Regions from separate parts of the Streptomyces sp. NBC_01525 genome, predicted to be linked through region 1. Evidence: riboswitches for the same ligand, from Rfam matches in the RefSeq annotation. Region 1 holds a riboswitch; each other region holds the start of a gene.
The links. A riboswitch is a leader RNA that binds a small molecule or an ion and turns the genes downstream of it on or off. The one in region 1 is predicted to bind cobalamin.
Positions count from the first base shown of each region.

Region 2: it holds a riboswitch for cobalamin, as region 1 does, so the genes downstream of both, metE (5-methyltetrahydropteroyltriglutamate--homocysteine S-methyltransferase) here and cobN (cobaltochelatase subunit CobN) in region 1, are expected to answer to the same signal.
Region 3: it holds a riboswitch for cobalamin, as region 1 does, so the genes downstream of both, OG422_RS08685 (prenyltransferase/squalene oxidase repeat-containing protein) here and cobN (cobaltochelatase subunit CobN) in region 1, are expected to answer to the same signal.
Region 4: it holds a riboswitch for cobalamin, as region 1 does, so the genes downstream of both, OG422_RS21320 (ribonucleoside-diphosphate reductase subunit alpha) here and cobN (cobaltochelatase subunit CobN) in region 1, are expected to answer to the same signal.

Region 1 is NZ_CP109397.1:3,288,913-3,296,522, reverse strand. It holds gene OG422_RS14730 (hypothetical protein) at 1-165, shown strand, start outside; gene OG422_RS14725 (precorrin-2 C(20)-methyltransferase) at 1,180-2,835, opposite strand; gene OG422_RS14720 (precorrin-8X methylmutase) at 2,832-3,458, opposite strand; gene cobG (precorrin-3B synthase) at 3,567-5,015, opposite strand; cobalamin riboswitch at 5,454-5,605, shown strand; gene cobN (cobaltochelatase subunit CobN) at 5,642-7,610, shown strand, end outside.
Region 2 is NZ_CP109397.1:6,568,684-6,576,293, reverse strand. It holds gene OG422_RS28310 (FMN reductase) at 1-215, shown strand, start outside; gene OG422_RS28305 (LLM class flavin-dependent oxidoreductase) at 278-1,381, opposite strand; gene OG422_RS28300 (VOC family protein) at 1,673-2,041, shown strand; cobalamin riboswitch at 2,367-2,513, shown strand; gene metE (5-methyltetrahydropteroyltriglutamate--homocysteine S-methyltransferase) at 2,699-5,017, shown strand; gene OG422_RS28290 (hypothetical protein) at 5,064-5,249, shown strand; gene thiI (tRNA uracil 4-sulfurtransferase ThiI) at 5,261-6,532, shown strand; gene OG422_RS28280 (histidine phosphatase family protein) at 6,748-7,323, shown strand; gene OG422_RS28275 (CbtA family protein) at 7,499-7,610, opposite strand, start outside.
Region 3 is NZ_CP109397.1:1,945,598-1,953,207, forward strand. It holds gene OG422_RS08660 (phosphotransferase family protein) at 1-623, shown strand, start outside; gene OG422_RS08665 (hypothetical protein) at 699-845, opposite strand; gene OG422_RS08670 (ferredoxin) at 988-1,224, opposite strand; gene OG422_RS08675 (aldehyde dehydrogenase) at 1,224-2,675, opposite strand; partial or broken gene OG422_RS08680 (MBL fold metallo-hydrolase) at 2,931-3,662, shown strand; cobalamin riboswitch at 3,844-3,984, shown strand; gene OG422_RS08685 (prenyltransferase/squalene oxidase repeat-containing protein) at 4,162-5,430, shown strand; gene OG422_RS08690 (SCO2322 family protein) at 5,430-6,083, shown strand; partial or broken gene OG422_RS08695 (CbiQ family ECF transporter T component) at 6,080-7,162, shown strand; gene OG422_RS08700 (ABC transporter ATP-binding protein) at 7,492-7,610, shown strand, end outside.
Region 4 is NZ_CP109397.1:4,733,357-4,740,966, forward strand. It holds gene OG422_RS21320 (ribonucleoside-diphosphate reductase subunit alpha) at 1-2,091, opposite strand, end outside; cobalamin riboswitch at 2,257-2,422, opposite strand; gene mctP (monocarboxylate uptake permease MctP) at 2,596-4,260, opposite strand; gene OG422_RS21330 (DUF3311 domain-containing protein) at 4,260-4,520, opposite strand; gene OG422_RS21335 (GntR family transcriptional regulator) at 4,684-5,445, opposite strand; gene OG422_RS21340 (extracellular solute-binding protein) at 5,727-6,956, shown strand; gene OG422_RS21345 (carbohydrate ABC transporter permease) at 7,106-7,610, shown strand, end outside.

The DNA.
Region 1 (7,610 bases):
GCCACCGTGGGCTCCGGGGGCGCCATCGGCTCCGGCGAGGCCGGAGGAAGGGCCGGGCGTGCCGCCGGAGCGGGCCTGGAAGCCGCTTCGGAAGCAGGCGGCGCAGCCGAGACGGCCGGTTTCGTAGTGGGCAACTCCCGCGCGGGGCCCGGCAGCGGGACATGAGGAGCGGCCTGGGCCGGAGCGGCCTGGGCCGGAGCGGCCTGGGCCGGAACGAGGTCCGGCGCCGCGACCCGTACGGGGCCAGAGCCCGAACCCTGATCCGGACCCACACCCGGCCCCGGCACCGAAGCCGTACCAAGGGCCGCACGTGGCCCGTCCGCGTACCGGTTCGGGTTCGGGTTCGGCGCCGCCGTGCCCTCCGCATACGGATGGACGCCCGGCGCACCCGGAACCGGCGCCTGGGCCGGGACAGTTGCCCTGCCCGCGTACGGCTCCGGGTGAGCCCCCGCCGCGGCCTCCGCGTACGGGTTGCCCCCCGCCGCATCCTCCCTGTACGGGCTTGCACCGGGCGCCGGCCCCGGAACCCCCGCACCCGGGAGCGTCCCTGGAGCAGGCGCCCCGAGCACCGGCGCCTCTCCGTACGAGCCGGGTACCGATGTCTCGGGCCCCGACACCGGCATGCCAGGACCGGCCCCCGGCCCCTGGCCAGGGGGCATCGGCGCCCCCGCCTGCGCGTAATCGCTTGCATGCCACTGATGGAGGCAGTCGGCGCACCACCACAGGAGTTCGCCGCCGCCGTAGACGCCCTCGTCCTCCCACAGGAGGTCGGTGCCGCCGCAGGAGGGGCAGGGGGTGGCCGGGGTGCGGCGGCGCCGTGTGCGACGGCTCATGAGTGAGACCTGGTCATGGTTCTCCGACTTCATCTGTTCTGCGCCGTGATGGCAAGGGCACACCCCGCCGTCGCCCATGGCGGGCGCGCGGTTTCCCGGGGCGGGGGCGGTGGGCCTCCGCCCCGGGGCGGGAGGCGCACAGCAACAATGTGCCACCCGTCCGTGGACAACAGCCGACAGTTCGGTCAATTTGGCGGACCGGCCTCGCGGGGAGCGTCCCGAGGGGAGCGGGCCCGTACGGATGTCCGGGAGCCGCCCCGCGATGCCGTTCGTCCGTAACGTCCCCCGTATCCACCGGCGTTCACCCCTCACCCGACCCCGAATCCTCCCGGATACGGACCCGGGCTCACCCCTCCGGGTACCGACGTGGCGTCCACACGGTCGCGGCGCCGTCCGTGCGCCGTACCGTACGGGTCTGCGACGAGCCGATCAGCAGGATCGTGCGCATGTCGACCTCGGCGGGGTCGAGATCGGCGAGGCGGACGGTGCGGACGGACTCCTCGGGGCCGCCGACATCGCGGCCCAGGACAACCGGGGTGTCCGGCGAACGGTGCTCCAGCAGCAGGTCACGGGCCTTGCCGACCTGCCAGGTGCGGCTGCGGGAGCCGGGGTTGTAGAGCGCCAGGACGAGGTCGGCGGCGGCCGCGGCGCGCAGCCGTTCGGCGATCACCTCCCACGGCTTGAGGCGGTCGGAGAGGGAGAGCACCGCGTAGTCGTGGCCGAGCGGGGCGCCCGCCTTGGCCGCCGCGGCGTTGGCGGCGGTGACGCCGGGCAGCACGCGGACGGGCACGGCGCGGTACCGCTCCTCGGCGGCGACCTCCAGAACGGCCGTGGCCATCGCGAAGACGCCCGGGTCGCCACCGGAGACGACCGCGACCCGGCGGCCGCGGCGGGCCAGGTCGAGGGCGAGTTCGGCACGTTCGGACTCGACCTTGTTGTCGGAGCCGTGCCGCAGCTGCCCGGGGCGGACCGGGACCCGGTCCAGGTAGGTGGTGTAGCCGACGAGGTCGTCGGCGGCGGCCAGTGCCCCCCGCGACTCCGGCGTCAGCCACAGTGGTCCGGCCGGTCCGGTACCGACGACGACCACGTCGCCGGTGACGGTGCCGGGCGCGTCGCCGGGCGCGTCGCCGGGGGCGTGGGCCGCCTCCCCGGGCGCCCCCGACACGTCCTCCGGGGCGCCCCCGGACACGTCCTCGGGGGCGTGCGCCACCTCCCCGCGCGCCCTGGACACGTCCCCGGACACGTCCCGTTCCGCAACCCGGCTCGGCACCACCGCCACCGAGAAGTACGGCACGGACGCGGGGTCGACGTCCTCCAGCGCCCCGGTCCGTTCGCCCGCCATCGTGGCGCGTTCGACGTAACGGGCCTCCGGCAGCCGGCCCGAGCGTTCCATCGCGCGCCGGACGGCGGGGAAGGTGCGGCCCAGCTTCATGACGACGGCGGAGTCGGTGGCGGCCAGCCGCGCCGTCAGCTCCTCCTCGGGGAGCGTGCCGGGCAGCACCGTCAGCACCTCGTCGGCCTCCACCAGCGGCCTGCCCAGCCGGGCGGCGGCCGCGTTGATCGAGGTCACGCCGGGGACGACCTCGGTCGGGTAACGGTGCGCCAGGCGTTTGTGCATGTGCTGGTACGAGCCGTAGAACAGCGGGTCGCCCTCGGAGAGCACGGCGACGGTGCGGCCCGCGTCGAGGTGCGCGGCGAGCCGGGCCGCGGCCTCCTCGTAGAAGTCGTCGAGCGCACCCCGGTAGCCACCGGGATGGTCGGTCGACTCGGTGGTCACCGGGTAGACCAGCGCCTCCTCGATGTGGTCGGCGCGCAGATGCCCGGCGGCGATGGCGCGCGCGATGGACCGGCCGTGGCGGGCGCTGTGGTACGCCACCACGTCGGCCTCCGCGATGACCTGCACGGCCCGTACGGTCATCAGGGACGGGTCGCCGGGGCCGAGCCCCACGCCGTAGAGGCGGCCCGGGGTCCGGGCGCCGGACTGCTGCTCGGACACGCTCACTCCTCCTCGCTCGCCAGGGCGTTGACGGCGGCCGCGGCCATGGCGCTGCCGCCGCGCCGCCCGCGCACCACCAGGTGCTCAAGACCCGACGGGTGGGCGGCCAGCGCCTCCTTGGACTCGGCGGCGCCGATGAAGCCGACGGGTATGCCGAGCACCGCGGCGGGCCGCGGCGCGCCCTCCTCGATCATCTCCAGAAGGCGGAAGAGCGCGGTCGGGGCGTTGCCGACGGCGACCACCGCGCCGTCCAGCCTGTCCCGCCACAGCTCCAGCGCGGCGGCGCTGCGGGTGGTGCCCATCTCGGCGGCGAGCGCGGGCACCGACGGGTCGGCGAGGGTGCACACCACCTCGTTGTCGGCGGGCAGCCGCTTACGGGTGACGCCGCTGGCGACCATGTTCGCGTCGCACAGGATCGGCGCACCGGCGCGCAGCGCGGCGCGGGCGCTCGCCACCACGCCGGGGGAGTAGGCGAGGTCGCGGACGAGGTCGACCATGCCGCAGGCGTGGATCATCCGGACCGCGACCCGGCTGACGTCGGCGGGCAGCCCCGCGAGGTCCGCCTCGGCGCGGATGGTGGCAAAGGACTGGCGGTAGATCGCCGCCCCGTCCTTCTCGTAGTCGAACACGGTGCCCTCGGTGTGGTGGGTTGGTGATGGGTCGTCGCTGGTGGGGTGCTGCATAGGGGTGGGGTACGCGCTAACGGGGCCGGGGCCCGGGGCGCGGCCCGGTGGCGGTCACGGCGTGGTGCCGGGAGCCGCCGGGGGCATCCCGGGCGCGAGGGCGTCCGCGGCCTGCCGCACGGTGGCGCCCGCCGCGAGCGGCTCGGGTGGCGCCCCCGGCCGGACCACGGTCACGTCGTAGCCGCCGTCGGTCGCCAGGACGTCGATCCAGGTGCCGTGCGGGTGGCCGCAGCGGCGGGCGCAGCCGGACCACTGCACCGGCAGCGCGGTGGCGCGCCCCAGGGCCGCCGCCACGGCGGACGCGTCGGCCCGTACGTCGGTCAGGGACTTGGCGCACCCGGGGCGTCCGGTGCAGGCGCCGAGCCGGTGCCAGGGCGAGTCCGGGTCGGTGACCAGGCCCGCGTCCGCGCACTCCCGCAGCCGGGCGGCGGCCACCGGCGCGGACAGTCCGGGGACGAGAACGCCGCGCCACGGGGTCAGGCGGAGCGTGCCGTCCCCCTCGGTGGCGGTACGGGCCAGGAGGCGCCACTGCGCGCCGGTCAGCCGCCCCAGCGGCGCCGGGACGCTCAGCGCGCGGTGCCCGTCGGGGCCTTCGACGAGGCCGGGTGCCGGGGCGGGCGCGCCGCGCTCCGGCCGGGCCGGGACATCGCCGGGCGGCAGGTACACGGCGGGAATCCCGTCGGCGCGCAGCCGCTCGCCGACGGCGCGCACGGTCGGCGCCGCGCCCCCTGGCAGATCCCGGAACCGCCAGGCGCCGCTGCCGCTCGCGTCGACGGCGTCGAGGAAGACCCGGGCGGCGGCGAGCGCGGCCCGGGGGGCGTGGGCGGCGGGGATCCGCAGGGCCGGCCCGACACCGTCGTTGGGGCTGTCGGGGCTGTCGGGGCTGTCGGGGCTGTTGGAGTTGTCGGGGCCGCCGAGGAAGAGGAGAGCGGGCGCCCCCTGTTCTGCGACTTCTGCGACTTCTCCGTCTGCTGCGTCCACTGCGGCTTCTGCGACCAAGGTCACATCCCCGCCGAGGCCCGCCACATCGCCCCGGCCGTCGTCCAGGACGAAGAGGAAACGGCCCGAAAGCCGCGCCGTCCACTCCTGCCCGCAGAGCAGTTCGTCCAGCTCACGGGCCCACCGCCGCACGTCGGCGGGGGCGCGGCCGTCGATTCCGGCGAGCGGTGAGGCGATGAGGTTGCGGACGCGCTCATGGCGTACGGAGGGCAGTAGTCCGGCGTCGGCCAGCAGGGCGGCCAGGTCGCCGCCGCAGTCGTCGCCGAGGCCGCGCAACTCCACGTTCCCGCGCGAGGTGAGGGAGAGTCCCCCGTCCCCGAACCGCTCCGCCGCGTCCGCCAACGCCATTGCCTGACGTGCCGTCAACTCCCCGGCGGGCACCCGTACGCGGGCCAGCGCACCGTCCGCCGCCGCGTGCAGCCGCAGCGCTCCCGGGCAGGCGTCACCGTGCTCGCGCAGCGGTGGCTGGGCCCCGGGGGGCCGGTTCGAGGGGGAGGGCGGCATGGCCGCGAGCATACCGACGTCGTCCCGGGCGGCGACGGTGAGCCGGACCACGTACGGACTACGTACGGGCCACGTACGGGCCACCGGGCGGGGCGCCCGCGATCCCGTACGGGCACCCCGGAGGGGGCCGCGCGGCAACCCGTACGGCCACCCCGTAGGGACCCTGCGCGAAGCGCCGGCGGGACCCGGTGCGCACCCTGGACGGACCCCGTGAGGGAAACCCGGACGGCCCGTACAAGCCAGATATCGGACCCGTGAGGGAAACCCGGACGGCCCGTACAAGCCAGGTGCCGGACCCCGTACGGGCCTTGCACGCACCCCCGTACGGGCACCCCGTAGGGGGCCAGGGCCCCGGCCCCGCCCGCCACCGCTCCCCGGCCTCCGCCCGCCACCCGCTCTCCCCGACCCCAAGCCCCCCTCCCCCACCAGCGCATCAGCCCTTACCATTCACTCCGGTGGGTCGTCCGGCCCGCCGACGCCGGAGACGGCGACATGGGAGGAAGCCCGGTGAGAGTCCGGCGCGGTCCCGCCACTGTGAGCCCGGCAGCTGCCGGGTGAGTCAGGAACTCCCGCCGTCCAACGAACCACCCGGGGCGCGGATACCCCGAGGAAGGCTCTGCGCTCGCATGCTTCTGCTGCTGTCGACCTCCGACACCGATCTCCTCAGCGCCCGCGCCGCCGGCGGCCCCGTGCCGTTCCGGCTCGCCAACCCAGCCCGGCTCGACCTCGCCGAACTCCCCGCGCTGCTCGACGGCGTCGACCTCGTCGTGGTCCGCCTCCTCGGCGGCATCCGCGCCTGGGAGGAGGGCCTGAACCTCCTCCTCGCCGAGGGCCAGCACCGCCCCGTCGTCGTCCTCACCGGCGAACAGGCCCCCGACGCCCAGCTGATGGAGGCGTCCACCGTCCCGGTCGGCACCGCCGCCGAGGCGCACGCCTACCTCGCGCACGGCGGGCCCGAGAACCTCGGCCGCCTCGCCCGTTTCCTCTCCGACACCGTCCTGCTGACCGGTCACGGCTTCGCACCGCCGCAGCCCGCGCCGACCTGGGGCGAGCTGGAGCGGCCCACGGCCCGTAAGGACATCGACGGCCCGCTCATCCCGGTGCTCTACTACCGCGCCCACCACATGAGCGGCAACACCGGCTTCGTCGACGCGCTGTGCACCAAGATCGAGGAGGCCGGGGGCCGCCCGCTGCCGCTCTTCGTCGCCTCGCTGCGGGCGCCCGAGCCGGAGCTGATCGACGCGCTGCGCCCGGCCGACGCCCTCGTCACCACCGTCCTCGCGGCGGGCGGCACCAAGCCCGCCGAGGCGTCCGCCGGCGGCGACGACGAGTCCTGGGACGCGGGCGCGCTCGCCGCCCTGGACGTGCCGATCCTTCAGGCACTCTGCCTGACAGGTAACCGCGCCGCCTGGGAGGAGAGCGACGAGGGCCTCTCCCCGCTGGACGCCGCCACCCAGATCGCGGTCCCCGAGTTCGACGGCCGCCTGATCACCGTCCCGTTCTCCTTCAAGGAGATCGACGAGGACGGCCTGCCGACGTACGCCGCCGACCCCGAGCGCGCCGCCCGCGTCGCCGGGATCGCCGTCCGCCACGCCCGCCTGCGCCACATCCCGGCCCAGGACAAGAAGCTGGCGCTGGTCCTCTCCGCGTACCCCACCAAGCACTCCCGCATCGGCAACGCCGTCGGCCTCGACACCCCCGCCTCCGCCGTCGCCCTCCTGCGCCGCCTGCGCGAAGAGGGCTACGACTTCGGCGACGAGGACGTACCCGGCCTGGCATCGGGCGACGGCGACGAGCTGATCTACGCCCTCATCGAGGCGGGCGGCCACGACCAGGAGTGGCTGACGGAGGAACAGCTCGCCCGTAACCCCGTCCGCATCCCCGCCGCCGACTACAAGCGCTGGTACGCCACGCTCCCGCAGGTGCTGCGCGACGCCGTCGAGGAGCACTGGGGCCCGCCGCCCGGCGAGATGTTCCTCGACCGCAGCCACGCGGACAAGCTGGGCCGCGACCCGGAGGGCGACATCGTCCTCGCCGCCCTGCGCCGCGGCAATCTGCTGATCCTCATCCAGCCGCCGCGCGGCTTCGGCGAGAACCCGATCGCGATCTACCACGACCCCGATCTGCCGCCGTCCCACCACTACCTGGCCGCCTACCGCTGGATCGCGGCCTCCGCCGACGACGGCGGCTTCGGCGCCGACGCGATGATCCACCTCGGCAAGCACGGCAACCTGGAGTGGCTGCCCGGCAAGAACGCGGGCCTCTCCGCCGCCTGCGGCCCGGACGCCGCCCTCGGCGATCTCCCCCTCATCTACCCGTTCCTCGTCAACGACCCCGGCGAGGGCACCCAGGCCAAGCGCCGCGTCCACGCCACCCTCGTCGACCACCTCGTCCCGCCGATGGCGCGCGCCGACTCGTACGGCGACATCGCCCGCCTGGAACAACTCCTCGACGAGTACGCGCAGATCAGCGCCATGGACCCGGCGAAGCTCCCGGCGATCCGCGCCCAGATCTGGACCCTCATCCAGGCCGCCAGGCTCGACCACGACCTCGGCCTTGCGGACCGCCCCGACGACGACGGCTTCGACGACTTCC
Region 2 (7,610 bases), 3.3 Mb from region 1:
TGCACGCCGTCGTCTCCCCCCGGGGCGTCTACGCCGCGACCAGCGACTTCGGCTCGGACAACGCCCAGCAGGGCGCGTCGCTGCGGGACCGGGTCAAGGCCGCAGCGGCGGACTACGCCCGGCTGGTCCAGGGCTGCGGGGCGCGGGTCAGGCGCGACGAGTTCGAGGACGTCGTACCGATGGAACAGCTGCTGGGCGGCGGGGCAGCTTCCTGACACCGGCCGCCCGGTCCCCGTCGTACGTCGCACGACGGGACCGGGCGGCGCATCCGTTTCTGCTAGGTGGCGTCCGTGTCGATGCCGGGGGCCGCCTCCCGGGCGGCGACCGCCGGGTGCGGGGGTGCGGAGGCGGGTACTCCGGCCGGGCGGAGGGCCGCGAATTCCTTGCGGAGGACGGGGACGACCTCGCCGCCGAGCAGGTCGAGCTGTTCCAGGACGGTCTTCAGCGGCAGTCCGGCGTGGTCCATCAGGAACAGCTGGCGCTGGTAGTCGCCGACGGCGTCGCGGAAGCCGAGGGTCCGCTCGATGACCTGCTGCGGCGAGCCGACGGTCAGCGGCGTCTGCTCGGTGAACTCCTCCAGGGACGGCCCGTGCCCGTAGACGGGCGCGTTGTCGAAGTACGGGCGGAACTCGCGTACCGCGTCCTGGGAGTTGGCACGCATGAACACCTGGCCGCCGAGGCCGACGATGGCCTGTTCGGGGGTGCCGTGGCCGTGGTGGGCGAAGCGCTGCCGGTAGAGGCGGATCATCCGCCGGGTGTGGGACATGGGCCAGAAGATGTTGTTGTGGAAGAAGCCGTCGCCGTAGTACGCGGCTTGTTCCGCGATCTCCGGGGAGCGGATCGAGCCGTGCCAGACGAACGGGGGGACGCCGTCCAGGGGCCGGGGCGTGGCAGTGAAGCCCTGGAGCGGGCTGCGGAACGTGCCCTCCCAGTCGACGACGTCCTCCCGCCAGAGCCGGTGCAGCAGCGCGTAGTTCTCGATGGCGAGCGGGATGCCCTGGCGGATGTCCTGGCCGAACCACGGGTAGACGGGGCCGGTGTTGCCGCGGCCCAGCATCAGGTCGACGCGGCCGTCGGCGAGATGCTGGAGGTAGGCGAAGTCCTCGGCGATCTTCACGGGGTCGTTGGTGGTGATCAGCGTCGTGGAGGTGGACAGGACGAGCCGGTCTGTGCGGGCCGTCAGGTATCCGAGGAGGGTGGTGGGCGACGACGGCACGAACGGCGGATTGTGGTGCTCGCCGGTGGCGAACACGTCCAGACCGACCTCCTCCGCTTTCGCCGCGATGGCGAGCGTGGCCTTGATGCGCTCGTGCTCGCTCGGCGTACGGCCGGTGGTCGGGTCGGCCGTCACATCGCCGACGGTGAAGATGCCGAACTCCATGGTGACCGCCTCGTTCGGTTGCATGCTCAGGGTGCGGCCGGGCGTCCGCCCCGGTCGTGTGGGACGGCCGGCCGCTCCGGTCTCCGGGGCAGCCGATTCCTGCCTCCGGTGTCGCCGCGCCCGCGCCACAGCCAGGGTGCCACGCCACCCCACCGGGCGACATTTCGGAGCGGAGTGGACAGATCGGGTGGTGTGTGCGGGGTGTGGCGCCCGCCTGGCCCGGCGGGGACCGCTTTCCGCCCGTTCCACCGATCCCGCCCCACGCGCCGTGCGGTGCGTCAGAATCGGCCCATGCTGACAGTGGGTTCCGTGGTGCTGGGGGTCTCGGACGTGCGGCGGGCGGCGGCGTTCTGGGGTGAGGCGCTGGGATACGTCCCGCGCGAGGAGATCGAGGACGACTGGGTGGTCCTCGTACCGGCCGCCGGGCACGGCGTGCAGGTGGCACTCGGCCGCAGCGTGACGCCGGTCCAGGAGCGTCCGCGGGTCCATCTGGACCTGTACGCCGGGGACGCCGCCGACCAGGCCGCCGAGGTCGAACGGCTGGTGGGCCTGGGTGCCCGGCGGGTGGCGTGGGACCTCGCGGCGGACGACGCGGATTTCCTCGTCCTCGCAGATCCCGAGGGCAACCGCTTCTGCGTCATCGACACCGGGCGGCACTGACCGGACCGGACGGACGAGGCGTCGCCGACCGGGCCGGGCGGACCAGCCATCTCCGACCGGCCCGGGCCGCACAGGCCGGGCCGCACCGACCCGGCGGAGCGGGCTGAGGGGCCCGGTCCGTGCCGCCGGTTGAGGGACCGGCGGCCGCTCATCGGTGGCGGGGCAGCAGGCGCGTGCCGCGTTTCCCGCCCTCGTCCGATTCATGCGGGCGCGCCGCGTGGCTCACCTCACCGTCCGGATGACGGACGGACCGCCGCCGCGGCGCCGGCCGGACCGTAGGGTGGCGCGTGCAGCTGGTTCGCCCCGTCCGCCAGGCGGGTCGTCGTAAGAGGGAACCCGGTGGGAATCCGGGACTGCCCCGCAGCGGTGAGCGGGAACGACCGCCGTCATACGCACTGGGTCCATGGGGCCCGGGAAGCGACGGCCAGTAGGTGTCCTCCCCCGGAGGACGTGCCCGCGAGTCCGAAGACCTGCCAACTGCCCGGGTGCGCGCCCTGTGTGCCCGGACATCCCGGTGACCTCGTGGGCGGGTCGGCGTACACATATCGGACGGAGACCGCGCCGCGTCGCGCGGGGCCGCGCCGTCCGGTTCGTCACCCCTTCGCGCTCCGTCCCGTCGCCGGGATCTCAGGGATTCATCTCGCGAAGGAGATCTCCGTGACCACCGAGTCCGCGGCAGCGGCAGCACGGGCCACCGTGTACGGCTACCCCCGTCAGGGGCAGAACCGGGAACTGAAGAAGGCGATCGAGGGGTACTGGAAGGGCCGCGTCACCGCCGACACGCTGCGCGCCACCGCCGCCGACCTGCGCCGCACCCACTGGCGGCAGCTGGCCGACGCCGGTATCGGCGAGGTCCCGACCGGCGACTTCTCGTACTACGACCACGTCTTGGACACCACCGTCATGGTGGGCGCGATCCCCCGGCGTCACCGCGAGGCCGTCGCCGCCGACCGGCTCGATGGTTACTTCGCCATGGCGCGCGGGACGCAGGACGTCGCGCCGCTGGAGATGACCAAGTGGTTCGACACCAACTACCACTATCTGGTGCCCGAGTTGGGGCCTGACACGGTGTTCGCGGCCGACTCCGGCAAGCAGGTGGGCGAGCTGACGGAGGCCCTGGCGCTCGGGCTGACGGCCCGTCCGGTACTGGTCGGCCCGGTCACCTACCTCCTGCTGGCGAAGCCCGCGCCCGGGGTCGCCTCGGACTTCGACCCGCTGACGCTGCTGGACCGGTTGCTGCCCGTCTACGCCGAGGTGCTGGCCGATCTGCGGGCCGCCGGTGCCGGGTGGGTGCAGCTGGACGAGCCCGCGCTGGTGCAGGACCGTACGCCTGCCGAGCTGAACGCCGCCGCCCGCGCCTACCGTGAGCTGGGCGCCCTCACCGACCGGCCGAAACTGCTCGTCGCCTCCTACTTCGACCGTCTCGGCGACGCGCTGCCGGTGCTGGCGAAGGCGCCGGTGGACGGGCTGGCGCTGGACTTCACCGAATCCGCCGCCGCCCACGTCGACGCGCTCGCCGCCGTCGGCGGGCTGCCCGGCAAGCGGCTGGTGGCCGGTGTCGTCAACGGCCGCAACATCTGGGTCAACGACCTGACCGCGTCGCTCACCACTCTCGGCACGCTGCTGGGGCTGGCCGACCGGGTCGACGTCGCGGCCTCCTGCTCCCTCCTGCACGTCCCCCTCGACACCACCGCCGAACGCGACATCGACCCGCAGATCCTGCGCTGGCTCGCCTTCGCCCGGCAGAAGGCCACCGAGATCGTCACCCTCGCCCAGGGCCTGGCCCGCGGCACCGGCGCGATCGCCGCCGAACTGGCCGCCAACAGGGCCGACCTGGCCTCCCGGGCGAACTCCCGCCTCACCCACGACCCGGCGGTCCGCGCCCACGCCGCCGCCGTCACCGACGCGGACGCCCGCCGCTCCCAGCCGTACGGCGAGCGGACCGCCGCCCAACGCGCCCACCTGGGGCTGCCGCTGCTGCCGACGACGACCATCGGCTCGTTCCCGCAGACCACCGAGTTGCGCACCGCGCGGGCCGATCTGCGGGCCGGGCGGATCGACACCGCCGGGTACGAGGAGCGGATCCGGAGCGAGATCCGCGAGGCGCTGGCCTTCCAGGAGAAGGCCGGGCTGGACGTCCTGGTGCACGGCGAGCCCGAACGCAACGACATGGTCCAGTACTTCGCCGAGCAGCTCACCGGCTACCTCGCCACGCAGCACGGCTGGGTCCAGTCGTACGGCACCCGCTATGTCCGGCCGCCGATCCTCGCCGGGGACATCTCCCGCCCGGAGCCGATGACGGTGCGCTGGACGACGTACGCGCAGTCCTGCACCGAGCGGCCCGTCAAGGGGATGCTGACCGGGCCGGTGACCATGCTGGCCTGGTCGTTCGTCCGTGACGACCAGCCGCTCGGCGCCACCGCGCGCCAGGTCGCACTGGCGCTGCGCGACGAGGTCGGGGACCTGGAGGCGGCCGGTACGCCGGTGATCCAGGTCGACGAACCGGCGCTGCGCGAGACCCTGCCGCTGCGCGCCGCCGACCACGCCGCGTACCTGTCCTGGGCCACGGAGGCGTTCCGCCTGACCACGGGCGGAGTCCGTCCGGGCACCCAGATCCATACGCACATGTGCTACGCGGAGTTCGGCGACATCGTGCAGGCCATCGACGATCTGGACGCCGACGTCATCAGCCTGGAGGCGGCCCGCTCCCATATGCAGGTGGCCCGCGAACTGGCCGCCCACGGCTACCTGCGCGAGGCCGGCCCCGGCGTGTACGACATCCACTCGCCGCGCGTACCGAGTGCCGGGGAGACCACGGCCCTGCTGCGAACCGCCCTGAAGGCCATCCCCGCCGAACGCCTGTGGGTCAACCCCGACTGCGGCCTGAAGACCCGCGGCTGGGCGGAGACCCGGGCGTCTCTGGAGAACCTGGTGGCGGCGGCCCGTACGGTGCGGGGTGAGTTGCCCACGTCGTGACGGGACGCTCGTACGGGGCCGGGGCGCTTGCAGGGTCCCGGCCCCGGTGGGTCATCCGTGGAGATCACGCCGTCCGGCCCGGCCCGGCGGCGCGCGGACGGAGGCCGGTCCGGAGATCCTGGCGGCGGTGTCGCCGGGCGCGGACGAGAATGATGAGTTCTCCTCCGGCTCCGGCTCATCCACCGTCATGGGCGGGGCGGAGGACACCGCCGACGACGACTGGGAAATGTGAGAGGTTCACCAATGACCGGCAACCCCCGTGTCCCCGCTCCCCGGGACACTTCCACCGCTTCGGCCGGCGGTCCCTGTGTGCTGCTCAAGCATGGCGAGGTCTTCCTCAAGGGGCGGAACCGTCACCGGTTCATCGAGCGGCTGCACGACAATCTGCGGATCGCGCTGCGCGGGATCGGCGGCTCCACCTGGATCAAGGGCGCGCAGAACATCACCGTGGTGGGCGGTGAGGTGCCACTGGAGGCGTTGGTGGAACGGGCCCGGCGGGTCGTCGGGTTCCACTGCGTCGAACCGGCCGTGCGGACGCCGTCGACCATGGAGGACGTCACCGCGACGGCCGTCGAGGCGCTGCGCGTGGTCTGTGCGGAACGGCGGGTGCGCAGTTTCGCGGTACGGGTGCGGCGGCGGGACAAACGGTTTCCGCTGACGTCGTCGGAGATGGCGGTGCATCTGGGGGCGCGGATCCAGGAGGCGGTGGTGGGTCTGCCCGTCGATCTGACGACGCCCGGCGTCACCCTCTCGGTGGAGATCGATCACCGGGAGACCTATCTGTCGTGGGAACGCCACCGGGGGCTGAGCGGCCTGCCGGTCGGTTCGAGTGGGCGGGCGCTGGTGCTGCTGTCCGGCGGGTACGACTCGCCGGTGGCCGCACACCGCGCCATGCGGCGCGGTCTGGCCTGTGACTTCGTCCACTTCAGCGGGGCGCCGTACACCAACGCCGCGTCCGTGTACAAGGCGTATGCGCTGGCCCGTGAGCTGAATCGCAGTCAGCCGCCGGGTGCGCTCCATGTCGTCGCGCTCGGCCCGGCGCAGAAGCAGCTCGCGGTGGCGGGCGCGGGGCGGCTCCAGGTCGTCGCGCAGCGGCGGCTGATGGTGCGTACCGCCTCGGCGCTGGCGGCGCGGACCGGGGCCGAGGCGCTGGTGACGGGGGACAGCCTCGGGCAGGTGGCGAGCCAGACGCTGGCGAACATGGTCGCGGTGGACGAGGCGGCGCGGCTGCCGGTGCTGCGGCCGCTGGTCGGCTGGGAGAAGCAGGAGATCATCGACGAGGCGCGGGCGATCGGCACGGCCGAGGTGTCCGTCCTGCCCGACGAGGACTGCTGTTCGCTGCTGGCCCCGCCGCAGGTCAGCACCCGGGCCCGGCTGCCGCAGCTGCGGTCGGTGGAGCGGCGGCTGGAGATGGACGAGGTGATCGAGGTGCTGCTGGCGTCGGCCCAGGTGCTGCGGCCCGGGGAGGACGGGGTGGCACCGGCGCCGGGCGAGGGGTGTCCGGCGCCTGCTTGAGGGTGTGTGCCAGGACCTGCCCGCGCCTCGCGTCCGCAACGCCCCGCCGCGCCGTGCCGGGAGTGCCGCGGGCTGGCACATGCCTGACGGTGCATCAAGCCTGCCCGCACCTCATGTTCGTGAGGTCCGTCGGGTAGTCGAAGAACGGGGATGGATGCCCTCGCGGGTACCCCATCGTCCACCGCATCCCCGCCCGCCCCGCCGAAGGAGCCTTCGTGACCAGCCGTGTTCTGCTCGTCTCCCCCGCCGCCACCGCGTCGCTGCGTCGCGCGGCGTTCGACGACGGTGATCCGCTGGACGCCTCGGGGGCGGCGCGCGCCCGGGCGGCGGCCGGTTCGCTGCCCGCCGCGGACGCGGTGGTGACCTCGCCGAGCGTGCGCTGCCGGGAGACCGCCGAGGCTCTCGGTCTGGTCCCGGGGGACGCGCCGCCGGAGCTGGCCGGGCTGGACGCCGGGCACTGGCGCGGCCGGACGCTGGAGGAGGTGGGGGCGGCCGAGCCGGAGGCGGTGGCGCGCTGGCTGGCCGATCCCCAGGCGGCGGTGCCCGGCGGGGAGTCGGTGGCGGACGCGTGCGCGCGGGTGGCGCACTGGCTGGACGCGCTGCGGCCGACCGGGGGCCGGATCGTGGCGGTGGTGGAGCCGGAGGTGGTGCGGGCAGCAGCCGTCCATGCCACGGGCGCGCCCGCGTCCGCGTTCTGGCGGTTCGATGTGCCACCGCTGACCTGCACGGAGCTGAGCGGACGGGCGGGGCGCTGGAACCTCCGGCTCGGGGGGCCGCTCGCCGCCCGCTGAGGGAGACCGGACCGCACGGCGGCCGGGGCGCGGAGCGAGACGGGGGTCAGGGCGCGGGGCCCGGCCACGCCGCAGGTCGAGGCGCGGCCTGGGCGCGGGGTCCACGCCACGTACCCGGCCGGGCCACGCGAAAGGGCCCCCGGTTGCCGGGGGCCCTCCGTGCGGACGGCTCGTCTCACGAACCGGCCGGTACCGCCTGGGCGGACGCCGTCGGCGCCGGGCGCAGCAGGCGCTGCGCCAACTCGCCGAAGAGCAGCCCGAATCCGGCCCACAGGGTGAGCTGCATG
Region 3 (7,610 bases), 1.3 Mb from region 1:
CGCCGGTCCCGACCCCGGAGGTCCTGTGGCGCAAGCCGCCCGTGCTCGCGATCGCCGCACTCCCGGGGACGACGCTTGGGCGCCTCGGCGGGCCGTCGACCGGGTCGTCGGCGGCATGGGCCGCGGCGGGCGCCGCCATCCGGAAGCTGCACGACGCGCCGCTGCCGCCCCTGCCCGGCCGGGCCGGCCGGAGCATCGTCGCGCTGGCGGCGGAACTCGACGACGAGTGCGAGTTGCTCGTGACGAACGGCCTCCTGCCCGCTGACCTGGTCACCCACAACCGCCAAGTCGCCGAGGCCGCACTCCGGCCGTGGACTCCGGCGTTCACGCACGGCGACCTGCAGATCGCGCACGTCTTCGTCGACGGCGACGAGGTCACGGGCATCATCGACTGGTCCGAGGCGGGCCAGGGTGATGCCCTGTACGACCTCGCCACCTTCACGCTCGGACACGAGGAGCACCTCGACGACGTCCTCACCGGCTATGGCACCGACATCGACCTCGACGTGATCCACGCGTGGTGGTCGTTGCGAAGCCTGCTGGCAGTTCGCTGGCTGATCGAGCACGGCTTCGACCCGTTCGCGCCGGGCTGTGAGGTCGACGTGCTGAGATCCCGGATGTGAGGCTGCGCGGGCCTGACTGCTACGAATGCGCTCTGACGCATCGAGCAGGCCATCCCCTGGGCTGATCGCCCGCCCTTACTCTCGACAAAGTACGGTGCGCAGTCGTCGCCAGCAGATGACAGCGCAGTCGAGGGTGACGAACGCGTGGTGGATGTCGTCGCGGATCTCCCAGCGGGTACGCAGGCGGCGGAACCAGTGCAGCAGCGCGATTGCTCCTTCCACGACCCAGCGATACACGCCCGGACGAGAACTGACACATCGTCATTCCCGAGGTCCGGAAACCTCCTTTTGTTAGGAGTCGTTAACGCTTCCGCCCCACGCCCCAGAACTCACCCCTCCCCCGCCTCCAGCCCCAAATAGCCCCTCATTCCTCCCTCGGCGGAAACACCACCTCCCCACTCCCCGTGAGCGCAAGAACAATCGCCTCCACCTGACACCCCTCAGCTGCCGCGAGGACAGGTTCCGCCGCGTCCGTTTCCGGGTTCACCGGATGGGACTGCCGGGCGCTGTCGAGGCGGAAGTGGTCCGGGGCGGTGGCGGCGCACATGCCGGAGCCGATGCAGACGCCGCGGTCCACCGTCACCTGCCAGCGGTCGCCCATCACGCACCCGCCGGGAGGTGGATCATCTTGTGCTCCAGGTATTCGCCGAACCCTTCGGGGCCGAACTCGCGGCCGATGCCGGAGTTCTTGTAGCCGCCGAACGGTCCGAGCATGTCGATGCTGAAGGTGTTCACGGAGTAGGTGCCGGTGCGGACGCGGCGGGCGAGGTCGATGCCGTGGCCGGTGTCGGCGGTCCACACCGAGCCGGACAGGCCGTACTCCGAGTCGTTGGCGATGCGTACCGCCTCCGCCTCGTCCTCGTACGGGAGCAGGCAGATCACCGGGCCGAAGATTTCCTCGCGGGCGATGCGCATGGCGGGGGTGACGTCGCCGAAGAGGGTGGGTTCGACGTACCAGCCGGTGGGCCGGTCGGACGGGACGCCGCCGCCGGCGAGGATCTTGGCGCCCTCCTGTTGTCCGAGGGCGATGTAGTCGAGGGAGCGTTGTTGCTGGCGGCGGGTGACGAGGGGGCCCAGTTCGGTGGCGGGGTCGAGGGGGTCGCCGACGGTCAGGGCGCCCGCGGCGGCGGCGAACCGTTCGGCGATCTCGTCGTAGCGGGAGCGCGGGGCGAGGATGCGGGTCTGGGCGACGCACGCCTGGCCGTTGATCATCCAGGCGAACGGGGTGATCCCGGCGACCGCCGCGTCCAGGTCGGCGTCGGGCAGGATCACCGCGGCGGATTTGCCGCCCAGTTCCAGGGTGACGCGGCTGAGGTTGCGGGCGGCGACCTCCATGACGCGTTTCCCGGCGGCGACGGAGCCGGTGAACGACACCTTGTCGACGCCGGGGTGCCCGACGAGGTATTCGCTGACCTCGCGGTCGGCGGGCAGGATCGACAGGACGCCCGGCGGCAGGCCCGCCTCCGTCGCGATGTCGGCGAGGAGGTACGCGTCGAGCGGCGTCTCGGGCGAGACCTTGAGGACGACGGAGCATCCGGCGAGGAGGGCGGGGGCGAGTTTGGCGGCGGCGGTGAACTGCGGGACGTTCCAGGGGACGACCGCGGCGACGACTCCGGCGGGCTCGCGGCGGATGAGCAGCGGGCCGAGGAGACCGTCGCGGCGTTCTTCGAACGGGAAGTCGCGGGCCACGGTCAGCGCGGCGTCCCACACCAGCATCGCGGCGAGCGCCTGGACCATCACGCCGGAGGTGTAGGGGGTGCCGTTCTCGGCGCTGATGACCTTGGCGATCTCCTCGCTGCGGACGGCGAAGGCGTCCTTGATGCGGGTGACCACCGCGATCCGCTCCTCCAGCGGAGTGTCGGCCCAGACGCCGGAGTCGAAGGAGGTGCGGGCGGCGGTGACGGCGCGGTCGACGTCGGCGCGGGTGGCGTGCGGGACGCGGCCGATGAGCTGTTCGGTGTGCGGGGAGATCACGTCGAGGGTGTCGGGTCCGGCGGGGTCGACGAGTTCACCGCCTATGTAGAGCTTGCCGTGTTCGACGAGGTCGCTCATGGCTGCCGCCTCCCGCGGTCGGCCGCCCCGCCCGGCGTCCGGGGCGGGGCGGGAACTTCCGTCAACTGCCTGCGCGTCGCGCGTGTCCGGCGCCGTCCCGGGCCGTCCGCCGGGGGGCGGAGCGACACCGAAGCAATTCTGACGGCACGTCAGTTATGGGTCGTTGAACTGATACCACCTCCCGGAGCAGGAGTCCACAGGGCCTCCGGGAACCGGCGGCGGGGCCCGCGCCGTCGCCGCCTTCGCGACCGGGCCTCCGTGGACGCCGATGTCGTCCGGCGCACCCGGGCGGCGCGGCCCGCCGCGTGGCGGGCGCGGCTGGCCGCGAAGCTGGCCGCCGCCGGGGCGCCCGAGGAGCATCTCGCGCCGTTGACGGGCGGCGGGGAGCTGCCGGGTCAGCGGGCGGCGGTGCCGGACCGGCACATCGCCCCGGGTGAGCTGCTGGAGCTGCCCGGCCGTCGGCTGCGTGCCGTCTGGACGCCGGGGCACACGCCCGGCCATGTCTGTCTGCATCTGGAGGAGGCGCACCCGGGGCGGGCGCCGGGCGCCGGGTTCGGGCGACTGTTCTCCGGTGATCATCTGCTGCCGGGGGTCAGCCCGCACATCGGTGTGTACGAGGGGCCGGGCGAGGCGCCCACCGACCCGCTGGGGGATTACCTCGCGTCGCTGGAGCGGGTCGCGCGGCTCGCCCCGGCGGAGGTGCTGCCCGCCCATCAGCATGCGTTCACCGACGCGGCGGGGCGGGCCCGTGCGCTGCTCGATCACCACGAGGCGCGGCTCGGCGGTCCGGTACGGCTGCTCGCGGAGCCGCTGACGCTGTGGCAGCTGACGGTGGCGATGGAGTGGAACCGTCCCTGGGAGCGGATCCCGTACGCCTCGCGGAACATCGCGGTGGCGGAGGCCGAGGCGCATCTGCGGCGGCTGATGACGCTGGGCCGGGCGGAGGCGGTGCCGGGGTCGGATCCGGTGACGTACCGGGCGGTGTGAGGCGTACGGCACGGGGCGGCCGACAAGTCTCGGCGGGGCCGTCGCACCCCGGTGGCGCCGGGGCCGGGTGGCCGTCGCGCCCCGGTGGCGGCCGTACGGCGGTGACCGTCGGGCCGCGCCTGCCTTCGTACCGCGGTGGCCGCCGCCCCGGCGCCGGGTGGGCGTAGCGGGGCGACCGCTAAAATGTGCGGACAACTCCATCCGTGCCCGATCGGGGGAAGCCGGTGAAATTCCGGCGCTGACCCGCAACCGTCAGGGCGGACGTGCGCCGTGGGCGCGGTCCGCACGAGCCGGAACACCCGATGGGGCGCGACAGGCTCCCGCCACCGGCGGGCCGCGTGCGGCGGCCGGACCGGTGGCGGCACCGTCGAGGTATACGGAGCTGAGCCCGGTGCCACCGCGTACGGCCCCGGCCGTCGTGCGGGTGGAGGGCCGAGCGCGGCCGTCCGCCCCGCGACGCCCCGAGCGCTCCGAGCGACCTGACTGAGAGGCACCGACGATGGCCCCCCTGGCCCCTTCCCGCGCCGCCCTGGTGCGCCGCGCCGCCGTGGTGTGCGCCGCGGCGCTCGTGCCGGTCGCGGCGACCGCGCCCGCCGCGTTCGCCACTCCGGCGCCGTCCCCCAAGAAGCTGCCCGCGGGCCTGTACGGCTCCGGTGACCCGCAGTACGACGGCGTGTGGCGGCAGTCGCTGGCGCTGCTCGCCCAGCACACCGTGCAGGTCAAGCCCGCCGCCACGGCCGTGGACTGGCTGACCGGCCAGCAGTGCGCCGACGGCGCGTTCACCGCGTACCGCGCCGACACCGCGAAGGCGTGCGGCGCGTCGACGATGCGGGACACCAACCAGACGGGCGCGGCGGTGCAGGCGCTGGCGGCGCTCGGCGGGCACGGCCAGGCGGTGGACAAGGCGGTGCACTGGCTGACGTCGGTGCAGAACGACGACGGCGGCTGGCCGTCGATGCCGGGGTCACCCAGCGACGCCAACTCCACCGCGGTGGTCATCGGCGCGCTGGCCGCGGCGGGCGAGGACCCGGCGAAGGTCACGTCGCCGAAGGGGCACACGCCGTACGAGGGGCTGCTGACGTTCCGGCTCGGGTGCGCGGTGAAGCCCGCCGAGCGCGGTGCGTTCACCTTCCAGCTCAAGGGCGCGGCGGCGAACGCGGATGCCTCGGCCGCCGCGGCGACCGGCGCGCTCGGCAAGGGCTTCGTCGTCCCGGCGGCGGGCAAGGACGCCGACACCCCGGTGGCCGCGCCGGACTGCGGCGGGAAGAAGGAGCCGACCGGTGCGGATGCGGCCGCGCTGCGGTCCGCCGCGTCGGGCGCGAGCGCGTACCTGGTGAAGGAGATGGACGCGCACGGGCAGCATCTGATGTCGGCGATGCCGGGCGCCGAGCCGCAGCCGGATGTCGGGAACACCGCGGACGCGGTGGTGGCGCTGGCCGCCGGCGGGCACGGCGCGGCGGCGGCCAAGCCGCTGGCGTGGCTGGAGAAGAACGGCCCGGCGTGGGCGAAGCAGGCCGGTCCGGCGGCGTACGCGCAGCTGGTGCTGGCGGCGCACGCCACGGGCACCGACCCGCGGGACTTCGGCGGTACGGATCTGGTGGCCGCGCTGAACGCGACGGGCCCGAAGCCGTCCGCCGCCGCGGAGAAGGCGGTGCCGAAGGAGAAGGGCACCGGCTCGATCAGCGCGTGGTGGCTGGTGCCGGTGGGGCTCGCCGCGGGTGCCGGTATCGGGTTCCTGCTGAGCGGCCGCCGGAAGCGCGGGCAGTGATGCGGCGGTCGCGGTGGGCCGGTGCGCTGGCGCTGGCCGGAGCGGTGACGGCGCTGGGCGCGGGCCCGGCGCAGGCGCAGGGGTACCGGTACTGGTCGTTCTGGGACGGCGCGGGCGGCACGTGGGCGTACGCGACGCAGGGCCCGGCGACGCTGCGGCCCGCGGACGGTGCGGTGGCCGGTTTCCGGTTCACGGTCAGCGCGGAGTCGTCGGCGGTGGACCGGCCGCGGGCGGCGGCCGATTTCGGGAAGCTGTGCTCCGGTACGCCGCAGAAGTCCGGGACGAAGCGGGTCGGCGTCGTCGTCGACTTCGGGTCGGCGGCGGACGCGCCGGACGGTGAGCGGCCGCCGCGGGAGCGGACGGCGTGCGCGCGGGTGCCCGAGGACGCGTCGGCCGGTGAGGCGCTGGCCGCGGTGGCGAAGCCGCTGCGGTACGACGCGCAGGGGCTGTTGTGCGGGGTCGCCGGGTATCCGGAGGCGGGGTGCGCGGAGCAGGTGAGCGGTTCGGGTACGTCCGAGCCGAAGGCGCCGGGGAAGCCTTCGGCCGGGGCGGACGGCGACGGCGGACCGTCGGCGGGGCTGCTCGGTGGCGGCGCGGCGGTCGTGGTGCTGGGGGCGGCGGCGGTGTGGCAGGCCCGTCGCCGTCGCGGATGAGGGCGCCGCAGGCCACCCGGAGTACGGCGCTGCACGCGGGCGCCTGGTGGCTGTGGGCGCTGGGGCTGGCCGCGGCGGCGTCGCGGACGACCAATCCGTTGCTGCTGGGGCTGCTGATCGCGGTGGCCGGGTTTGTCGTGGCGGCGCGGCGGACGGATGCGCCGTGGGCCCGGTCGTACGGCGCGTTCGTGAAGCTGGGGCTGCTGGTGCTGGGCATCCGGCTGGTGTTCGCGTTCGTCCTGGGGTCGCCGGTGCCGGGGACGCACACCCTGGTGACGCTGCCGGAACTGCCGCTGCCCGACTGGGCGCAGGGCGTCCGGGTGGGCGGCCGGGTCACCGCGGAGGGCATGGTCTTCGCCCTCTACGACGGGCTGAAGCTCGCCACCCTGCTGATCTGTGTGGGCGCCGCGAACGCCCTGGCGAGCCCGGCGCGGCTGCTGAAGTCGCTGCCGGGGGCGCTGTACGAGGCGGGGGTCGCGGTGGTCGTGGCGATGACGTTCGCGCCGCATCTGGTCGCCGATGTGCAGCGGCTGCGGGCGGCGCGGCGGCTGCGGGGCCGCCCGGACCGCGGGTTCGTGGCGCTGCTCCAGGTGGGGCTGCCGGTGTTGGAGGGCGCGTTGGAGCGTTCGGTGGCGCTGGCCGGGGCGATGGACGCGCGGGGGTACGGGCGCCGGGCCGAGGTGCCGCGCGCGGTGCGGCGGACCACGGCGGCGCTGACGCTCGGCGGGCTGCTGGGCGTGTGTGCCGGGACGTACGGCCTGCTGGCGCAGGCGGGCGCGGGTCTCGGGCTGCCGCTGCTGATCGCGGGCCTGGCGGCGGCGCTGGCCGGGCTGTGGCTCGGCGGCCGCCGCTCAGTGCGGACCCGGTACCGGCCCGAGCGGTGGGGCGTGCGGGCCTGGCTGGTGGCGGGTTCGGGCGTGGCGGTGGCGGCGTTGTTGATCGCGGCGGGCGGCTACGCCCCCGAGGCGCTGCACCCGTCGGCGGTACCGCTGACCGCGCCGCGGCTGCCGCTGTGGCCCGCGCTGTCCGTCCTCGTCGGGCTGGTCCCGGCGTGGGTGGCGCCGCGTCCGGCGGATGCGGCCGGGCGGGGCGCGGGCGGTGACGGTCCCGGGGCGGGGCCGGATGGTGGGGGCCGGGAGCGGGCCGTCCGCGGGGGGCGGGCCGTCGGCGCGGGGCCCGGCGTCGGCAGGGACCGGATCACCGGCCGGGCGCCCGCCGACCGAGCGCGCCCCGTACGCGGGGAGCGGGCCGTCGGCGCGGGGCCGGGCGTCGGCCTGGACCGGTTCGTCGGCCGGACGCCCGCCGACCGGGAGCGTCCCGGCCCCGGGGCGCGCCCCGTCCGCGACGCGCAGCCCGCCGCCCATGGCCGGCCCCCTTCCCCCACACGCCCCACGAAGGAGCGCGCCCAATGATCCGGTTCGAGCAGGTTTCGGTCACCTACGGCGAGGCGTCGGCGCCCGCCGTGCAGGGGGTCGACCTGACCGTCGCCGAGGGGGAGCTGTGTCTTCTCGTCGGCCCCTCCGGTGT
Region 4 (7,610 bases), 1.4 Mb from region 1:
GACGTCCTGGACCGAGCCGTTGGCGTCGCGCAGCGCGTCCCGGGTGCGGGCGTCCCACAGCCCCAGCGCCTTCAGCTCCTCGATCAGGTACGCGTTGACCTGGAGGAACTCGCCGGAGAGGGTTTCGCGCTTGAAGAGGTTGGAGACCTGCGGCTCGATGCACTCGTAGACGCCCGCGATGGAGGCGATCGTCGCGGTCGGGGCGATGGCCAGCAGCAGCGAGTTGCGCATACCGGTCTCGGCGACGCGGGCGCGCAGCGCGGCCCAGCGGTCCGCCCAGAGCGGTTCGGCGTCCGGGTAGTGGTCGGGGTGGAGCACCCCGCGGGCGGTACGGGTCGCCGACCACGCCTGGTGCGGGCCGTGCCGCTCGGCGAGGTCCGCGGACGCCTCGTAGGCGGCGAGCATGATCCGCTCGGAGATCCGGGTGGACAGCGCACGCGCCTCGGGCGAGTCGAACGGCAGCCGCAGCCGGAAGAAGACGTCCTGGAGGCCCATCAGGCCCAGACCCACCGGCCGCCAGCGGGAGTTGGAGGCCGCCGCCTGCTCGGTCGGGTAGAAGTTGATGTCCACCACGCGGTCGAGGAAGGTGACGGCGGTGCGGACGGTGGCGTCCAGCCGCTCCCAGTCCATCGCGTCCTCCCACCCGGCGGCGGGGTCGCCGAGGTGCGCCGCGAGGTTGACCGAACCGAGGTTGCAGACCGCGGTCTCGCCGTCGTCGGTGACCTCCAGGATCTCCGTGCAGAGGTTGGAGGAGTGGACGACCTTGCCGGGCTCGGCGGTCTGGTTGGCGGTGCGGTTGGCGTGGTCCTTGAAGGTCATCCAGCCGTTGCCGGTCTGCGCCAGGGTGCGCATCATCCGGGAGTACAGCACCCGCGCCGGGACCTGCTTGGTGGCGCGGCCCTCGGCCTCCGCCGTGCGGTACGCGGCGTCGAACTCGTCGCCCCACAGGTCGACCAGCTCCGGGGCGTCCGAGGGGGAGAACAGCGACCAGTCGGCGTCGGCCTCGACGCGGCGCATGAACTCGTCGGGGATCCAGTGCGCGATGTTGAGGTTGTGGGTGCGCCGCGCCTCCTCGCCGGTGTTGTCGCGCAACTCCAGGAACTCCTCGATGTCCGCGTGCCAGGTCTCCAGGTAGACGCAGGCGGCGCCCTTGCGACGCCCGCCCTGGTTGACCGCCGCGACCGAGGCGTCCAGGGTCCGCAGGAACGGCACGATGCCGTTGGAGTGCCCGTTGGTGCCGCGGATCAGCGAACCGCGGGCCCGGATACGGGAGTACGAGAGGCCGATGCCACCGGCGTGCTTGGAGAGCCGGGCGACCTGGTGGTAGCGGTCGTAGATCGAGTCCAGCTCGTCCAGCGGCGAGTCCAGCAGATAGCAGGACGACATCTGCGGGTGGCGGGTGCCGGAGTTGAAGAGGGTGGGGGAGGAGGGCAGGTACGACAGCGAGCTGGTCAGGCGGAACAGCTCGGCGACGTCGGCCAGCGCCCGCGCCGAGTCGTTCTCGGCCAGACCGCAGGCGACCCGGAGCAGGAAGTGCTGCGGGGTCTCGATGACCTGCCGGGTGGTGGGGTGGCGCAGCAGGTAGCGGGAGTGGACGGTGCGCAGCCCGAAGTAGCCGAACCGGTCGTCGGCGCCGTCGGCCAGCGCCCGGGTGACGAGGGCGTCCAGCTCCTCGGCGTGGGTGGCGACGAAAGCGGCGGTGGAGTCGGAGATCAGGCCCTCGCGGTGGCCGGCGGCGACCGACGCGGAGAACGAGACGGCGCCCTCGCGCGCGGCCTCCTCGGCGATGGCGAGGGTGAGCAGCCGCGCGGCGAGCTTGGAGTACTGAGGCTCGTCGCCGATCAGACCGGCGGCGGCGTCGATCGCCAGCTCCCGCAGCCCGGCCTCGTCGGAGCCGGGGTGGCGGCCGCGGAGCGCGGCGGCGGCGATCTTGCCGGGGTCGGTGGCCGTCAGGTCGGCGGTCAGCTCGGTCAGGGTGCGCAGCAGGGCGGTGCCGGGCGGGTCCTGGCCTGGGGCGTCGGCGGGGAACGTGGCCGTCTCAAGCGCTGCGGCCTCGGCGTCGGTCGCGGACTGCGGTGGCGCGGTGGTCACGTGGTGCTCTCCCTCACTCGGCGGGGGCCGGAGGGAGGCGCGACGGACGTCCACGGCGGGCGGCGGCGCCCGGCGGCACACAGGGGCGCTCGGGCGCGCGGAGGCCCGCGCGGCGTCCACCGGCCCATCCCTCGGGGCCCGGACATCTCGACGTCCGGACCAGGGCGGCGCGGACGTACCATCGGCAGGTCTTCGGACTCACGGGGCGCACGCCGATCAGGCGATATCGGGGGATATCTGCGCTCTCGTACACCATTGCGGGACAGTTCCGGACTCACACCGGATTCCCCTGCGGCGACAGCGAGGACGAGCATACATGTGGTGGTGGGCTCTTGGGTGCACCCCCATATCTAGTGCGGTGTGGTGAGGGATGGGTGGCTGTCAGTGGTCTCGGGTCGGCCGAGCCGTGCCACGACTGGGCGAGCGGGCCTTCGCCCCGAACAACAGGCCGCCGCGTCCCGGAAGGAACACGGCGGCCTGCGGGGAGAGGTCGCGTCCGCGACGTCAGCGGCCCGCCGGAACGTCCGCCGTCGCGGGCGGCAGATCCGGCGTGACGCCCTTGTCGCCGGCGTCCGCGGTGTAGTCGCCGGGGCTGGTCTCGTCGATGCCGTCGGGGGCCTTGAGTGCGCGCAGGACGACGGTCAGGACGACCGTCACCACGACGTTGAGGACGAACGCCGTCAGGCCGATGTAGCCGATCTGGCCGATGCCGGGGATCTCCGCGCTGGAGCCGCCGAAGTGGGCCTGCGTCGGGCTCGCCACGCCGTAGGCGGCGAGCGTGCCGTAGGCCATGCCGACCGCCCAGCCGGCCAGCAGCGCCCAGCGGTGGAACCACCGGGTGAACAGGCCGCCGACCAGCGACGGCATCGTCTGGAGGATCCAGATGCCGCCCAGCAGCTGGAAGTTGATCGCCACGGTCTTGTCCATGCTGAGCACGAAGACCAGCGCGCCGACCTTCACCAGCAGCGACACCAGCTTGGCGACCTTGTGCTCCTGCTCGGGCGTGGCGCCGGGCCGCAGGAAGTCCTTGTAGACGTTGCGGGTGAAGAGGTTCGCCGCGGCGATGGACATGATCGCGGCGGGCACCAGCGCGCCGATGCCGATCGCGGCGAACGCCACGCCCGAGAACCAGCTCGGGAACATGTCCTCGAAGAGCTGCGGGATGGCGAGTTGGGCGTTGCCGTGGGTCTCCGTGCCCGCCTTGATCGCCATGAAGCCGAGCAGCGCGAGGAAGCCCAGCATCAGCGAGTACAGCGGCAGGATCGTGGTGTTGCGGCGGATCACATTGCGGCTGCGGGAGGAGAGCGTCGCGGTGATCGAGTGCGGATACATGAACAGCGCGAGCGCCGAGCCGAGCGCCAACGTGGCGTACGCCCACTGGCTGTTCGGGCCGCTCGCCAGCTCACCGCGCGGTTTGCCGGTCGGGCCCGGTTCGGCGAACGCCTTGCCCGCCGCGTGGAAGATCGCGTCGAAACCGCCGAGCTTGATCGGGATGTAGATGATCGCGACGGCGATGACCAGGTAGATCAGCCCGTCCTTGACGAACGCGATCAGCGCCGGGGCGCGCAGCCCCGAGGAGTAGGTGTACGCGGCGAGCACCGCGAACGCGATCAGCAGCGGCAGGTCCTTGACGAACCAGTTGGTGTTCTCGCCGCCGCCGACGCCCATCACGTCCAGGACCGCCTGGATGCCGACGAGTTGGAGGGCGATGTACGGCATCGTCGCCAGGATGCCGGTCAGTGCGACGGCCAGCGACAGGCCCTTCGAGCCGAAGCGCCCGCGCACGAAGTCGGAGGTGGTGACGTAGCCGTGCTTGTGCGAGACGGACCAGAGGCGGGGCAGGAAGGTGAAGATCATCGGGTACACGAGGATCGTGTACGGCACGGCGAAGAAGCCGGACGCGCCCGCCGCGTAGATCGCCGCCGGGACGGCCACGAAGGTGTACGCGGTGTAGAGGTCGCCGCCGAGCAGGAACCACGTCACCCAGGTGCCGAAACTCCGGCCGCCCAGCCCCCATTCGTCGAGGCTGGCGGACTGCTCGGCCTTGCGCCAGCGGGCCGCGAGGAAGCCCATGACGGTGACGGCGATGAAGAAGAGGACGAAGACGGTGAGGGCGACGCCGTTGACGCCGTCGGTGCCGGATACGGCGAGCGCGGAGGAGGGGAGCATCACGTGGCCGCACCGCCCTTACGGGCGCGGTTCTCCCGCTGGACCAGCTTGTACGCGATCATCGTCAGCGCCGTGGAGATCAGCACCCACAGCATCTGGTACCAGTAGAAGAACGGGATGCCGATGAGCGTCGGCTCGATCTTCGCGTACGAACCCACCCAGAGCATCGCCACGAACGGAGCGATCAGGCACAGTCCGGCCACCACACGTGTCGGTGTGACGACCTGTCTGGAAGTGGGTGTTCCGTCGTGCTCTGTCATGGCGGCTCCGTCCCTGGCGCTCTCCTGCGATGGGCTGGAAATCTATGGCAGGGCCGCGTCAGCCGTCACTAGGTGTCCGCATATCGGTACGGCAACGGCGGCCATCGGAGCGTCCCTTGGGGCGCGCGGGAGGCCGCCGTGCGCCCGTCGGACGCCGCGTACGTCACTCCACCGGGCGGCTCAGCCGGGCGACGAACTTGTAGCGGTCGCCGCGGTAGACCGAGCGGACCCACTCCACCGGACGGCCCTGTGCATCGCGCGAATGGCGGGAGAGCATCAGCATCGGCAGACCGACATCCGCACCGAGCAGCCCGGCCTCGCGGGGCGTGGCCAGCGACGTCTCGATGGTCTCCTCCGCCTCGGCGAGCCGCACGTCGTACACCTCGGCCAGCGCGGTGTAGAGCGAGGTGTACTTGACGAGGTTGCGACGCAGCGCGGGGAAGCGCTTGGCGGACAGATGGGTGATCTCGATGGCCATCGGCTCACCGCTGGCCAGCCGCAGCCGCTCGATGCGCAGCACCCGCCCGCCGGTGGCGATGTCCAGCAGCCCGGCCAGCCGGTCGTCGGCGGTGACATAGCCGATGTCCAGCAACTGGGAGGCGGGCTCCAGACCCTGGGCGCGCATGTCCTCGGTGTACGAGGTGAGTTGCAGTGCCTGGGAGACCTTCGGCTTGGCGACGAAGGTGCCCTTGCCCTGGATGCGCTCCAGCCGCCCCTCGACCACCAGCTCCTGGAGGGCCTGGCGGACCGTGGTGCGGGAGGTGTCGAACTCCGCGGCCAGCGCCCGCTCCGGCGGCACCGGTGTGCCCGGCGGCAGCGTTTCGGTGATCTCCAGCAAGTGCCTTTTGAGGCGGTAATACTTGGGTACGCGGGCGCTGCGTGTGGCCGTCGTGCCGTTCTCCGTGCTGCCCCCGTCGGTCTGCATGACCCGCCCTTCCGCCCTGTGTTCCGCTGCCGTCACCGGCTCCTCCGTACCTTGCGCCTCACATCGTGGCACGGGCGTGGTCGCCGGGCCCTTCCGAGGGCCCGCACCCGGCAGATGTCGGTCCGGTAACGGAGCCGACAGCGACTCTTATACACCCTTGACACCCCAAAAGGTCTAGGCCAAGCTGCGGGGCACTGGTCTAAACCATTAAAGACCGCACCCGGCCTCTAGGGGAGAGCGCAATGAAGCGTGGGCTCATAGCAGCGACCGCGGTCGCGGGAATGCTGATGAGTGTCGCTGCCTGTGGGTCCAGCGACGGCAGCGGTAACGGCGCGGACGGCTTCAAGGGCCAGAAGCTGACCGTGTGGGTGATGTCCGGCTCCAATCCGTCGCAGTGGACGGCCCAGGTCTCCAAGGAATTCGAGCAGAAGACCGGCGCCACCGTCGACTTCAAGGTCCAGCAGTGGGACGGCATCCAGCAGAAGCTGACGACCGCCCTGTCCGAGGACAGTCCGCCCGACGTCGTCGAGATCGGCAACACCCAGACCGCCGCCTACGCCAAGGCAGGCGCCCTGCTCGACCTCGGCGACCTCAAGAAGCAGATCGGCGCCGACTGGAGCGACTCCTTCAACAAGGCGGCGATGGCCGACGGGAAGCAGTACGCGCTCCCGTGGTACGCCGGCAACCGCGTCGTGATGTACAACAAGAAGATCTGGGCGAAGGCCGGGATCAAGGACCTCCCGACGACGCGCACCGAGCTGTTCAAGGCGTTCGACACCATCAAGAAGAAGACCGACGCCGAACCGCTCTACCTGCCCGGCCAGAACTGGTACTTCTTCGACGGCCTGACCATCGGCACCGGCGCCGACCTCGTCAAGAAGAGCGGCGGCAAGTGGGTCTCCAACCTCGCCGACCCCAAGGTCGCCAAGGCGATGGACATCTACAAGACCTACCAGTCCTTCAGTGACGCCCCCAAGAACAAGGACGAGGCGACGCCGCAGCAGGCCGAGGTCTTCGCCAAGGGCAAGACCGGCGCGATCATCGCCATGGGCTACGAGGCGGCCACCGCCGTCAAGGCCAACCCGGACATCAAGCAGGACATCGGCTTCTTCACCCTCCCCGGTGAGACCGCCGGCAAGCCCGAGGGCGTCTTCCTCGGCGGCTCCAACTTCGCGGTCGCCGGCGGCAGCACCGAACAGGACCTCGCCAAGGAATTCCTCAAGGTCGCGCTGTCGAAGAAGAACGACGCGCAGATGGTCAAGGAGGTCGGCTGGAGCCCCAAGTCCCCCGACCTGGCGAGCGCCGCGAAGGGCAACCCGGCGGCCGAGGCGGCGGCCCCCGCCGCCGCGAAGTCCGGCGGCACCACCCCGCTCATCCCGGAGTGGGCGGCCGTCGAGAACGTCCCGAACCCGATCAAGAACTACATGACCGCCGTGCTGAACGGACAGACCGCGGACGACGCCGCCAAGGCCGTCGAGCCGGAGATCAACAAGCGGCTCGCCCAGCAGTAGGGCGACGGCCACCGAAGGGGCGCCGCCCGTCCGGGGGCGCCCCTTCGCGGACCCGGCACACCCGGTCCCTCCGTACGCCCGGCCGCCCCCGGCCCGTACGGAGGCACCGCCAACGCGCGCGACATCGGTACGAAGGGGAGCGAACGGCCATGGCAGTGCAGCTCGACGACGCGGTGGACAAGAGGGCGCCGCGCATCGGCAAGGGCGGTGCGCCGCCGTCCGGCCGCGCCACCGGCACCCGGCGGACCCGCACCGGCAGAGCCACGCCCTATCTGCTGCTGCTCCCCGCGCTGCTCGCCACCGCCGTCTTCCTCGGCTGGCCGATGGTCCGCAACGTCCTGCTCTCCTTCCAGACCCTCAACATGAAGGAGCTGATCCAGCACCTGACGGTCTGGAACGGCACCGGAAACTTCCAGGAGATCCTGGGCAACGAGGAGTTCTGGCGGGTCACCCTCCGCACGCTTGTCTTCACCGCCGTCAACGTCGTCCTGATCATGGCGCTGGGCGTCCTCATCGGCCTGCTCCTCGCCCGGCTGGGCACGAAGATGCGGCTGACGCTTTCCGTCGCGCTGGTGCTGGCCTGGGCGATGCCCGTCATCGCCGCCACCACCGTCTTCCAGTGGCTCTTCGACTCCCGCTACGGCGTCGTCAACT